Regions from separate parts of the Zoogloea sp. GDB6 genome, predicted to be linked through region 1. Evidence: predicted binding sites of a transcription regulator. Region 1 holds the regulator's gene; each other region holds the start of a gene.

Region 1 (3,204 bases):
AGATCATCGATCTGGGCGTCCAGCACAAGTTCGTCGACAAGTCCGGCGCCTGGTACGCCTACAACGGCGAGAAGATCGGCCAGGGCAAGGACAACGCCCGCGAGTTCCTGAAGACCAACCCGCACATCGCCCGCGAGATCGAAAACAAGATCCGCGTGGCGGTCGGCCTGCCCGAGATGGCAGCGGTGGCTCCGGCAGCCGCAGCGACGGCCTGACGCAGCGGCCCCGGACGGCACGCCGATGGCTGCAAGCCTGCATGAGCGCGCACTGCGCTGCCTGGCCCAGCGGGAACACTCCCGCGCGGAGCTGGCGCGCAAGCTCGGCGCGCTCGGCAGCCCCGAGGAGGTCGATGCCGAGCTCGACCGCCTCGTGGACCTCGGCCTGCTGTCCGATGCCCGTTTCGCCGACGCCTACGTACGCTCCAAGGCCAGCCGCTTCGGCGCCGCCCGTCTGAAACTGGAACTGAGCCGCCGCGGGGTATCCTCCGAACTGATCGGCGACGCCATCGAGGAAAACACCGCCGAGAGCGAACTCGAACGAGCGCGCGACATCCACCGCCGAAAATTCGCCACTCTGCCCGCAGACGCGCGAGAATGGGCACGGCAGGCGAGATTCCTTCAAGGTCGCGGCTTTTCCACCGAAATCATTCGTAGAGTCCTGAAAGAACACCCCGGCGATGAGCCTGCTTAAAGTCAGCAACCTGCGCAAGAAGTACAAGGCCCGCACGGTCGTTCACGACGTCTCCTTCAACGTCGGCAGCGGCGAGGTGGTCGGTCTGCTCGGTCCCAACGGCGCCGGCAAGACCACCTGCTTCTACATGATCGTCGGTCTGGTGGCCGCCGACGGCGGTGAGATCACCCTCGACGACGAGGTGCTGACCCATCGCCCGATCCACCAGCGAGCTCGCCTCGGGCTGTCCTACCTGCCGCAGGAGATGAGCGTCTTCCGCAAGCTGACGGTGGCCGAGAACATCCAGGCAGTGCTTGAACTGCAGAGCCTCTCCAAGGCGCAGATCGCCAGCCGCCTCGACGAGCTGCTGAACGAGCTGGGCATCGAACACCTGCGCGACAGCACTGCGATCTCCCTATCCGGCGGCGAACGCCGGCGCTGCGAGATCGCCCGCGCGCTAGCCACCGATCCGCGCCTGATCCTGCTGGATGAACCCTTTGCCGGCGTCGATCCGATCGCCGTCATCGACATCCAGAAGATCATCCGTTTCCTGAAGGACAGGGGGATCGGTGTGTTGATCACCGACCACAACGTCCGTGAAACCCTCGGCATCTGCGACCGTGCCTTCATCATCAACGCCGGCGAAGTACTGGCCAGTGGCCGCCCGGACGAGATCGTTCACAACGAACAGGTTCGCCAGGTGTACCTCGGCGAGCACTTCAGGCTCTGAGGCCCGATACGACTCATGAAGCCCAGCCTCCAGCTCAAACTCTCCCAGCATCTCGCGCTGACGCCCCAGCTGCAGCAGTCCATCAAGCTGCTGCAGTTGTTGACCCTCGAACTCAACCAGGAGATCGAGAAGATCCTCCTGGAGAACCCCATGCTCGAACGGGAGGAGCCCGAGGGCGATCTCGGCTCGAGCCGCGTCGAGGCACCCGGCCCTGTGGCGCCAGCGGGCAGCGAAGCCGCCCACGAGCGCGAGCAGGAGCAATCCCGGGAGGCGGAACGCGAGCGCGAACCGGATCACGATTTCGACGGTAGCGGCGAAGCCGGTGAATGGGCTGCGGCGGGTAGTGGCGGGCAACGCGACGACGATGACGAGACCGACTTCCAGGAGTTCCAGGCCGCGGTGCCGTCCTTGCGCGACCACCTGGACGCCCAGGTTGCGCTGACCCCGCTGTCCGACCGGGATCGGGCGCTGGTGCGCTTCCTCATCGAGGCCCTCGACGACGACGGCTACCTCAGCCAGGACCTGGCCGATCTGCTGCCGCTGTTGCCGCCAGAGCTGGAAATCGAGCTCGACGACCTCAAGATCGCGCTGCGCCAGATCCAGAGCCTGGACCCGGCCGGCATCGGCGCCCAGGACGTGGGCCAGTGCCTGGCCCTGCAACTGCATACCCAGCCCCCCAGCGAAGCCCGAGACCTGGCCATCGCCATCGTCAGCGAACATCTCGAACTGCTGGCCGCCCGCGACTTCCTGAAGATCAAGCGCGCACTGCGCTGCAGCGACGACACGCTGCGCGAGGCCCACGCGCTGATCCTCGGCCTCAACCCGCGCCCCGGCGCCCAGTTCTCCCAGGCCGACACCCGCTACGTGGTCCCCGACGTGGTGGTCCGCAAGATGCGCAACAACTGGGTCGTCAGCCTCAATCCGGACGCGATGCCACGCCTGCGCATCAATCAGCTGTATGCCCAGATCCTGCGCGACAACCGCGGCGCCAGCGGCTCCCTGTCCAGCCACCTGCAGGAAGCACGCTGGCTGATCAAGAACGTGCAACAGCGTTTCGACACCATCCAGCGGGTTTCGCAAGCGATCGTTGACCGCCAGCGCCAGTTCTTCGATTATGGCGATGTGGCAATGCGACCGCTGACCCTGCGGGAAATTGCCGAACAGCTGGATCTACACGAATCCACCGTTTCGCGGGTGACCACCCAAAAGTACATGGCCACACCGCGGGGCATTTTCGAGTTCAAGTATTTTTTCGGCAGTCACGTTGCCACCGACAGCGGTGGGGCTGCTTCCTCGACGGCGATTCGGGCGCTGATTCGCCAGCTCGTGGGAGCGGAAGACAAGAAGAAACCCTTGTCCGACGCCAAGATTGCCGAGTTGTTGGGCCAGCAGGGTATCGTCGTGGCGCGTCGGACAATTGCAAAATACCGCGAGTCCCTCGATATTCCGCCGGTCAGTCTGCGCAAAACCATCTGACAGAAAGGTAGCAACCATGAACCTCAACATCACGGGGCATCACGTCGAAGTTACGCCGGCCATCCGCGAGTACGTTACGAGCAAGCTGGACCGCGTGATCCGTCACTTCGACAACGTCACCAGCGTCGGCGTGATCCTCTCGGTGGAAAAGCTGCGTCAGAAGGCCGAAGTCACCGTGCACGTGCGCGGCAAGGACATCTACGTCGAGAACGAAGATGCCGACATGTACGCAGCCATCGACGGGCTGATTGACAAGCTCGACCGTCAGGTCCTGAAGTACAAGGACAAGACCAGCGACCACGGTCACGACTCCCTGAAGCAGCACCTCG
Region 2 (3,204 bases), 320 kb from region 1:
GGCCGCAGTCGAGGGAGAAGTCGCCACCGTTGCCCGGCTTCACGTCGAGGGTCAGCTGGCTGTTCTCGTAGTACTGGAATTCCTGGTGCCCCAGATAGAAGTCTGCGCCATTGACCGCGCCCAGCTTGAGCATGGTCTGGCCGGGGAGCACCTCGCCGACCTTGTAGCAGTTGGGCACGCTGCCGTCGCAGCAGCCGCCGGACAGCAGGAACATCAGCGGGCCGTGATCGGCGCGCAGTTCGTCGATGTACTGATTGGCCGCTTCGGTGGCCACGATGCGTTCGGTCATGTGCGTGCTTTCCTGAGGGCGAAAAAAAACGGGGCGAGAGACCCGCCCCGTAACACCTTGCCTTACTCGTAAAGCTCTTGGATCAGAAGAAGCCCAGCGCGTTCGGGCTGTAGCTGACCAGCAGGTTCTTGGTCTGCTGATAGTGGTCAAGCATCATCTTGTGGGTTTCGCGGCCGATGCCGGATTCCTTGTAGCCGCCGAAGGTGGCGTGGGCCGGGTAGGCGTGGTAGCAGTTGGTCCACACGCGGCCGGCCTTGATGTTGCGGCCCATGCGGTAGGCACGGCTGCCGTCACGGCTCCACACGCCGGCACCGAGGCCGTAGGGGGTGTCGTTGGCGATTTCGAGGGCTTCGGCTTCGTCCTTGAAGGTGGTCACGGCGAGCACCGGTCCGAAGATCTCTTCCTGGAACACGCGCATCTTGTTGTGGCCCTTGAAGAGGGTCGGCTGGATGTAGTAGCCGCCGGCCAGGTCGCCGTTCATATGGGTGCGATCGCCACCGACCAGGCACTCAGCGCCTTCCTGACGACCGATTTCCATGTAGGACATGATCTTGTTCAGCTGATCCTGGGAGGCCTGAGCACCCATCATGCTGTCGGTATCCAGCGGGCTGAGCTGCTTGATAGCCTTGACGCGTGCCAGCACCTTTTCCATGAAGCGGTCGTAGATCGACTCCTGGATCAGCGCGCGGGACGGGCAGGTACACACTTCGCCTTGGTTGAACGCGAACAGCACCATGCCTTCGACCGCTTTGTCGAGGAAGGCATCGTCGGCCGCCATGATGTCTTCGAAGAAGATGTTGGGGGACTTGCCGCCCAGTTCCAGGGTGGCAGGGATCAGGCTGGTAGCGGCGGCCTGGGCGATCACGCGACCGGTGGCGGTAGAGCCGGTGAAGGCAATCTTGGCGATGCGGCGGCTGGTGGCTAGCGGCATGCCGGCTTCGCGGCCGTAGCCATTGACGATGTTCAGCACGCCCGGCGGCAGCAGGTCGGCGATCAGTTCGGTCAGGATCAGGATGGAGATCGGGGTTGACTCAGCGGGCTTCAGGACCACGCAGTTGCCGGCGCCGATAGCGGGGGCCAGCTTCCAGGCAGCCATCAGGATCGGGAAGTTCCAAGGGATGATCTGGCCGACGACGCCCAGGGGCTCATGGAAGTGGTAGGCGACGGTGTTTTCGTCGATCTCGGAGATGCCGCCTTCCTGGGCGCGCAGGCAACCGGCGAAGTAGCGGAAGTGGTCGACCGCCAGCGGGATGTCAGCGTTCAAGGTTTCGCGGATGGCCTTGCCGTTATCAACGGTTTCGGCGTAAGCCAGCTTCTCGATGTTGGCTTCGAGGCGGTCGGCGATCTTCAGCAGCAGGTTGGCACGCTCTGCAGCCGGGGTACGGCCGAACTTGTCGGCGGCGGCGTGGGCGGCGTCGAGGGCCAGTTCGACGTCTTCTGCGCCGGAGCGGGCAGCCTGGGTGTAGGCCTTGCCGGTGATCGGGGTGATGACGTCGAAGTACTCGCCCTTGACAGGAGCGACCCACTTGCCGCCGATGAAGTTGTCGTACTTGGACTTGTATTGGACTTTGGCGTCGGCAGTGCCGGGCAATGCGTACAGCATGAGTATCTCCTCCTGGTGTCGGTTCGAAAACGCTTCGTACAGCGCTGAACCTTATTCAGCAGGGGGCATGCCAGTACGGGATCAGGTCTGGTTATGGACTCAAATGTCTTGTTTATCAGTGGCTTGGCAGGCTTGTCTAATTTTTGTGCAGCGCAATGGGTGGGTGGAGGGGGTGTTCATTTTTGATACAGGTGCTCCATGCGAAGTGCACGATGGAGCACCTGGCGTTGCATCAGGCGATCCGGAAGCGTCCGGATACGACTTCCAGCTGGCGGGACAGCTCGGCCAGTTCTCCGGCCGCGCGGGTCAGCGTGGCGGCGCTGGCGGCGTTGGATTCGGAGGTGCCGGCAATGCGTTCGACCCGCTGCGCGATGTCCCGGGCGGCGGTCGATTGTTCCTCGAGACCCAGCGTAATGCCGGCCACCGAAGCGAGCACCCGCTGGGTACTGTCCTGGATGCTGCCGACCGTGGCGCCGGCCTCGGCGGCCAGCGAGACGCCGCGGGCCACCCGCGTGACGCCGGCCTCCATGTCGTCGGCCGCGCCGCGGGTCGCACTCTGGATGCGTTCGATCATCGTGGTGATCTCGGCGGTAGAGTTGGTGGTTCGCTCTGCCAGTTTGCGCACTTCATCGGCGACGACGGCAAAGCCACGTCCCGATTCGCCTGCGCGGGCTGCCTCGATGGCGGCGTTGAGGGCGAGCAGGTTGGTCTGGTCGGCGATGTCTCGGATCACGGCGACGATCATCGAGATGTCACCGGACAGGCTTTCGAGATCGCGTACGGAGTTGGCCGATTCGTTTACCGATTCGGCGATGGCGCGCATCTCGCCGGCCGCCGCGGTAATGACGCTGGCACCGCTGCTGGCCTGGCTGCCCGAGCCTTCCGAGAGTTCCCGTGATTCACGGGCGTGGTCGCCGATGTGGTCGATGGAGACCGACAGTTGCTCCACGGCCGCGGCCATCGCCGACGCCGATTCGGATTGTTCTTCGGCGAGCCGATGGGTGTCGCCGGCGGTCTGGCTGAGCTGGCGGGCGTTGGTGAGCAGGGTATTGACCTGGTTGCGGATCGATGCAATCAGCTCGTGCAGGTTGTTGCGCATGACCGCCAGGTGGATGATCAGCGCACCCAGTTCATCGTTTCCGGCCTGGGGCAGTGGTTGCAGCAGGTTGCCGCTGGCGATGGCCTCGGCAACCCCCTTGCCGGCGTCGACGGACTGACGCAGGCGGTGGGTCAGTGCGACCGCACCCAGTGCGGCCGCCAGCAGGCCGACAGCGCCGAGCCCGATGAAGAGCTGCAGGAGGTCCTGGTAGCG
Region 3 (3,204 bases), 1.7 Mb from region 1:
CCGCCGGCAGTGATCGCGCGGTCGTTGTTGAGGCGGACGGCGTCGCTGCCATCCAGGTCCTTGGTGTTCTGGGCGGACACGTAGGTGATGGCGGCGTGCAGGGGACCTTGGTCGTAGCTGCCGACCAGGCCGAGGTGGTGGGGCGTGCGCTTGGTGCCGGTGGTTACGGGGGCCTCGTCCAGCAGCGCGTAGTCGGCCTCGAAGGTGAAGCCGGCGATGGTCGGGCTGGTGTACCACACGGTGTTGTTCATGCGCCCACCCGCGGCGGTGGAGTTGCCGCTGACGGCCGGCGACAGCAGCGCATCGGCGGAATAGCCCGAGTCGTGGTTGTGCATGCTGATGTAGTCGTAGAGCGCGTAGTACGCCGGGCCGAGGGTGCGCCCGAGGCGCAGCGTGCCCTGGGGCGTGCGCAGGCCGACGAAGCTGTCGCGGCTGGCCAGGGACGTGGAGTCGCTGCCGTCGACGCGGATACGGCTTTCGACCTGGAAGAGCGCGGCCATGCCGCCGCCCAGTTCTTCGGTGCCGCGAAAGCCGATCCGTGAGGCGTTGTCATTGACGACGTTGTGGGCCGGGCCCTGTTCCGCCTTGACGTTTTCGAAGGTGGCGTTGATGCGTCCATAGAACACCACGCCGGAGTCGGCGTGGGCATTCAGCGCGGCGAGGCCTGCAAGCGTGGCCAGGGTGATGCGGGTCGTTTTCTTCATTTTTCTGGATTCAGGTGCGGGGTGGGCGGCGGGGCTCATTCAAAAGCCTTGTCGTTGGGGGCCTGGTAAAGCTTCTGCATGGCGTCGGAGAGCGGGAAGTTGAGGTTCAGGCCCTTGGGCGGGATGGGCTGGGTGAACCACTTCTTGTAGATGGCTTCGGCCTCGCCGGAAGTCATGGCCTTGGCGAGGGCGGCGTCGACGACCTTCTTGAAGCCGGGGTCGTCCTTCCTGAGCATGCAGCCGTAGGCCTCGAAGCTCTGCGGCGTGCCGGTGACGACCCAGTCGGCGGGGTGCTTGGCCTTGGCCATTTCGCCGTAGAGGAGGGCGTCGTCCATCATGAAGGCGACGGCGCGGCCGGTCTCGAGGGTGAGGAAGGCCTCGCCGTGGTCCTTGGCGGAGATGATGTTCATGCCGAGCTTCTTGTCCTCGTTCATCTTGCGGATGAGGCGCTCGGAGGTGGTGCCGGCGGTGGTGACGACGTTCTTGCCTGCGAGATTGGGGAAGTCCTTGATGCCGGACTCCTTCTTGGTGAGCAGGCGGGTGCCGATGATGAAGATGGTGTCGGAGAAGGCGACCTGGCGGGCGCGCTCGGCGTTATGGGTGGTGGAGCCGCACTCGATGTCGATGGTGCCGTTCTGGATGAGGGGGATGCGGTTCTGGGAGGTGACGGGGGTGAGCTTGACCTGCAGGGCGGGCAGCTTGAGGTTGGCCTTGACCGCGTCGACGACCTTGAGCATCAGCTCCTGGCTGTAGCCGACGACCTGCTGCTTGTCGTCGTAGTAGGAGAAGGGGATGGACGACTCCCGGTGGCCCAGGGAGATCGTTCCGCTGTCCTTGATCTTCTTGAGTGTCGGCGATTCCTGGGCGACGGCGGACTGGGCGAGTCCGCCGGCGAGCAGGCAGGTCAGGACTAACTTCGGTGGGGCGTGCATGGTCGGTGTCTCCAATGTTCTGTTTTATTGGCGCAGCAGCGCCGCGCTGACCTCTCTTTGCACGGGCTGTGCCAGCCGTCCGACCATGCAGGAGGCGTTGCAAGTGATTGATTCGAAATGGCATGGTGATACCGAACGGCGTGGATGCGTTCGGTTTTCCGGATGAAGCCTGAATGGGAGGTCGGAAATCCGGATGAGCCGGAGGTAGACAGGAAGGGCGGCGATGGAGATTAGTTTTGCTATTGAGAACCATTCGCGTTAATGCTAATGTCCGGACTGTTTCCCTCAACCCCGGCCCGGGCCGGCTCACGAAAGGTATCCGTCATGCGTTCCACCCTGTTCGCCCTCACCATCGCCCTGTTGCCGGCTGCCGCCTTTGCCGGTGCCAAGTGCGAGCCGCATCCCAAGTCCGAATGGATTCCCGAGGCAGAGGCGAAGGCACGCCTGGAGGCCCAGTACGAGGTCCGCAAGTTCAAGATCGACGGCTCCTGCTATGAGATCTATGGCAAGAACAAGGAAGGCAAGAAGGTCGAGATCTACTTCGACACCAAGACCCTGGCCATCGTGAAGGCCGAGATCGAGCAGTAAGTGCATCGCGAAGCGCGCCCACGCCCCGTGTGGGATCGCCTCGTCCGCCTGACCCACTGGGGCGTGGCGGGGCTGGTGCTGTTCAACTCCTTCAACGAGAGCGGAGAGGTTCACCGGCTTGCCGGCTACGTGGCGGTGGCGCTGGTGCTGCTGCGTCTCGTGCATGGGCTGCTGGCAGGAGGCGGTTCGACCGCAGCCCTGCCGTTGCCCGGCTGGCGGGCGATCCGCACGCACCTGGCCGATCTGCTGCACGGCAAAGGCCATGCCGGCATCGGCCACAATCCGGTCGGGCAGTGGATGGCCTACCTGTTGTGGGCGCTGATCATCGCCCTCGGCGTGACCGGCTGGATGGCCCGTCTGGACGCCTTCTGGGGCGACGACTGGCTGATCGAGCTCCACGAGGGGCTGGCCGGCGGGCTGCTGGGCTGCGTGGCGGTGCATCTGGCCGGCGTGGTAGTGATGAGCATCGTGCAGCGGGAGAACCTGGCCCGGGTCATGGTCACCGGGCGCAAGGGTGGCTGAAGCTGCAGGCGGCCGGGGTGCGCTGCTAAAATGGTGAATTAGTCATCTGCCGACGGAAATTCGCCATGCCGAACCTGACCCTCACCCGCCCCGACGACTGGCACCTGCACGTGCGCGACGGCGCCGCTCTGGCCGTGGTGGTGCCCGACACCGCCCGCCGCTTCGGCCGGGCGCTGATCATGCCCAACCTGAAGCCGCCGGTGACCAGCGTGGAGCAGGCCGCGGCCTACCGGGAGCGCATCCTCGCCGCGGTGCCGGCCGGCCTCAAGTTTGCGCCGCTGATGACGTTGTACCTCACTGACAGCCTTAAACCCGAAGAGATCGACAGGGCCGCCGCCAGCGGCTTCATCCCGGCCGCCAAGCTCTATCCGGCCGGCGCGACGACCAACTCGGACGCGGGCGTCACCGACATCGCCAAGGTCTACCCCGTGCTCGAACGGATGGCCGAGGCGGGCATT
Region 4 (3,204 bases), 2.9 Mb from region 1:
GACCACTCAGATGAGCGCCAACCACGGCCACCTGCACGGTGGCCTCCCGCAGCGGCAGGGCTGGCAGCGGCTGCTCCCGGCGCGGCGGCTCCCCTTCGGTCAGGCCCAGCCGCCGATGCAGGACGTGCTCCCAGCAACGCGCGGTTTCCGCCAGCAGATGATCGGCGCCGGACGGGCCGATCAGGGTCACGCCCGCCGGCAGGCCATCACTGCGGAACGGTCCTGGCATCGCCAGCGCCGACAGGCCGAGGAGATTGACGAAGTTGGTATAGCGCCCCAGCCAGGCGTTGCGCTCGATGGGCTGCTGGACGATCTCGCGCCGCGTGAAGTGGGCTGGCGCAGTCGGCACCAGCAGCACGTCCACCTGCTCGAAGACCTGGTGGCAGGCAGGCGCCAGCGCTTCCAGCCGATAGCGTCCGCGGAAGGCGTCGGCGGCGGAATGGGTGTCCGCACGGCCGATGATCGATGCGACAACCGGGTCGAGGCTGGCGTGCGGGGTATCGAGAAAGCTGCCCAGCGCGGCCCGTCGCTCGGCAACCCATGGTCCGTCATAGAGCAGCGCCGCCACTGCGTGGAAAGGCTCGAGGTCGACGTCTGTCAGCGTCACGCCGGGCAGACCGTGCACCGCGGCAAGGGCCGCCTCGAAAGCCTTGCAGGCCTGCGTATCGAGCTCACCCTGCAGCCCGGTCGGCACGCCCACGACGATGCCGCGGGGCTTGAGCCCGTGGGCGGGAACCGCCCCGTCCGCGGTGACCGCCAGCACCTGCCAGGCATCGGTGACGGTGTGGGCGAAGATCGACACGCAGTCCAGGCTACGGCAGGCCGGCACCACGCCGCCGGTGCCGATCAGGCCCGGCGTCGGCTTGAGCCCGACCAGGTTGCAGAAGCCCGCCGGCACCCGGCCCGACCCGGCCGTATCGGTGCCGAGCGCGAAGGCCACGTGCCCGAGCGCCGTCGCCGCCGCCGAACCGGAACTCGAACCGCCGGAGATGTAATCCGGGTGAAAGGGATTGCACACCGCGCCGTAGGGTGAGCGGGTGCCGACCAGGCCGGTGGCGAACTGGTCGAGGTTGGTCTTGCCCAGCGCGACGGCACCGGCCTCCTCCAGGCGCCGCACCGCGTCAGCCGAGCGCTCGGCCAGGTAGGCGAATTCGCGGCAGGCGGCGGTCGTCCTGAAGCCCGCCACGTCGATGTTGTCCTTCACCGCGAAGGGCACGCCGAGCAGCGGCCGGCGGGCCAGAGCGGCCACCGGGTCGGCCAGCAGGCTGGCATCCATTTCCGCCAGCCGCTCGCGCAGATCGGCGTGGGACGCCACGCTGATCCACACCGCCGGATCATCGGCGGCGGCGATCCGTGCCAGCAACGCACGCACCAGGTCGCCGGGAAGGAAACGCCCGCTCCGGTAGCCTTCGAGCAGGGAGGCGATCGTCAATACACGTGGCAGGCTGGCATTCACAGTTAGCACCCAAACTTGGATACAAGACAGAATCCAAGTTAGCAGCATGTATGCCAGTTAAATCATGCGCCGCCTTCCCATAAAAATCATGGGCTTACGAATACGCGCAAAACGGCATCTCATGCGGCAGCGCACCATCAACGGGAAAATCCTGGAACGAGGCACGCTCCCGGTGCATTTCGGCCAGCCGCCGGCCGCCGCAGCACGCCGGACAGGCGTAACATTCGCCCCCCTGAATCCACCCGCCGTCACAGGAGCTCCCCATGCGCCGCCTGACCGCCACCAGCAGCCGTCGCGACCTCCTCGTCCTCGCTCTGCCGGCCATCGCGCTGGTCATCGCCGCCTTTGTGCTGGCCTGGCAGTTCGTGCGGCCCGCGCCGCCGAAAAAGATCGTCATCAGTACGGGGGCTGCCGGTGGCGCCTACCAGTTCTTCGGCGAGCGCTACAAAGCCAAGCTGGCCCAGGAGGGCATCGAGGTCGAACTGCGCCCGTCCACCGGTGCGGTCGAGAACCTGATGCGCCTGAAGACCGACGACAGCGTGGACGCCGGCTTCGTGCAAGGCGGCATCGCCAACGAGCCCGATTCGGAAGACCTGGCCACCCTCGGCAGCATGTATCTGGAGCCGGTGTGGGTCTTCTACCGGGGCAAAGATGATTACGAGCGCCTGACCCAGCTGAAAGGCAAGCAGATCGCCGTCGGCGTGCAGGGCAGCGGTGCCCAGCTTTTCGCGCTGCAGCTGCTGTCCGCCAACGGCTTCGCCACCCACGACCCGACGCTGGTGGCCATCGGCGGCATGGACGCGGTGGACGCCCTCAAGCGCGGCGACGTGGATGCCTTCTTCGTGGTCGGCGCGCCGCAGGCGCCGGTGGTGGATGCGCTGCTCCACACGGAGGGCATCAAGCTGCTCGACTTCGTCCAGGCGGAAGGCTACGTGCGCCACTTTCCGCACCTGCTGACGGTCACCCTGCCCCGCGGCGCCATCGACATCGCCGACGACCGGCCGGCCAAGGACATCCACCTGCTCGCCGCCACCGCCAACCTGGTGGTCAAGGCCGACATCCATCCGGCCATCGTCACCCTGCTCCTCAAGCACGCCCGCGAGATCCACAGCGCGCCGGGCCTGCTGCAGGCGGCCGGCGCCTTCCCGGCGCCGCAGGACCATGCGCTGCCGTTGCACCCGTCGGCACGCCGCTTCTACGAAAGCGGCCCGCCCTTGCTGCAGCGCTACCTGCCGTTCTGGCTGGCGGTGCTGATCGACCGCCTGATCGTCATGCTGCTACCGCTGGTGGCGGTGGTGATCCCCCTCTCCAAGGTGCTGCCGGGCATCTACAACTGGCGCATCCGTTCCCGCATCTACCGCTGGTACGGGGAGCTGAAATACCTGGAGAACGAGCTCGACCAGAGCCCCGCCGCCGCCCACAACGCAGAGGCCATCGACGCCTTCATCCTGCGCGTCGACCGCATCGAGCAGCGCGCGCTGCATCGCAAGCTGCCGCTGGCCTTCAGCACCGAGCTGTACACCCTGCGCGAGCACATCGCGCTGGTGCGCGGCCACCTGCAACGTCTTGCGGAAACTGCCACAGGCTCAGCAAAGTCCAATTGATAAACTCGTCGTGCAGGCGGCCATCCGACCGCCGGCGCTACGCAAACCGAGCCACACCATGAGTCCCCATCTCGATCTCACCGCCCCTTACGCCCCGCTGGTCCATCGCATCGAAAAGGAAGCCACCGTCGAGAACGGCCAGAT

The links. The regulator sigma-54, encoded in region 1, starts transcription at its own class of promoters, with help from an activator protein. The targets are predictions, from matches to a motif close to TGGCACGCTTNCTGCTNA.
Region 2: a site for sigma-54 is predicted at 1,948-1,965, ahead of exaC (acetaldehyde dehydrogenase ExaC). Genes of this name have one in related genera too.
Region 3: a site for sigma-54 is predicted at 1,693-1,710, ahead of AC1PQG_RS18995 (glutamate/aspartate ABC transporter substrate-binding protein). Genes of this name have one in related genera too.
Region 4: a site for sigma-54 is predicted at 1,495-1,512, ahead of atzF (allophanate hydrolase). Genes of this name have one in related genera too.

The regions. Positions count from the first base shown of each region.
Region 1 covers NZ_CM161497.1:70,196-73,399, reverse strand. The annotation lists gene recA (recombinase RecA) at 1-215, shown strand, start outside; gene recX (recombination regulator RecX) at 241-690, shown strand; gene lptB (LPS export ABC transporter ATP-binding protein) at 677-1,399, shown strand; gene AC1PQG_RS00325 (RNA polymerase factor sigma-54) at 1,415-2,875, shown strand; gene hpf (ribosome hibernation-promoting factor, HPF/YfiA family) at 2,892-3,204, shown strand, end outside.
Region 2 covers NZ_CM161497.1:387,892-391,095, forward strand. The annotation lists gene AC1PQG_RS01795 (DUF779 domain-containing protein) at 1-289, opposite strand, end outside; gene exaC (acetaldehyde dehydrogenase ExaC) at 372-1,892, opposite strand; gene AC1PQG_RS01805 (methyl-accepting chemotaxis protein) at 2,125-3,204, opposite strand, start outside.
Region 3 covers NZ_CM161497.1:4,171,743-4,174,946, reverse strand. The annotation lists gene AC1PQG_RS19000 (porin) at 1-704, opposite strand, end outside; gene AC1PQG_RS18995 (glutamate/aspartate ABC transporter substrate-binding protein) at 740-1,636, opposite strand; gene AC1PQG_RS18990 (PepSY domain-containing protein) at 1,961-2,224, shown strand; gene AC1PQG_RS18985 (cytochrome b/b6 domain-containing protein) at 2,225-2,746, shown strand; gene pyrC (dihydroorotase) at 2,812-3,204, shown strand, end outside.
Region 4 covers NZ_CM161497.1:2,945,699-2,948,902, forward strand. The annotation lists gene atzF (allophanate hydrolase) at 1-1,456, opposite strand, end outside; gene AC1PQG_RS13295 (TAXI family TRAP transporter solute-binding subunit) at 1,720-3,060, shown strand; gene AC1PQG_RS13300 (xanthine phosphoribosyltransferase) at 3,119-3,204, shown strand, end outside.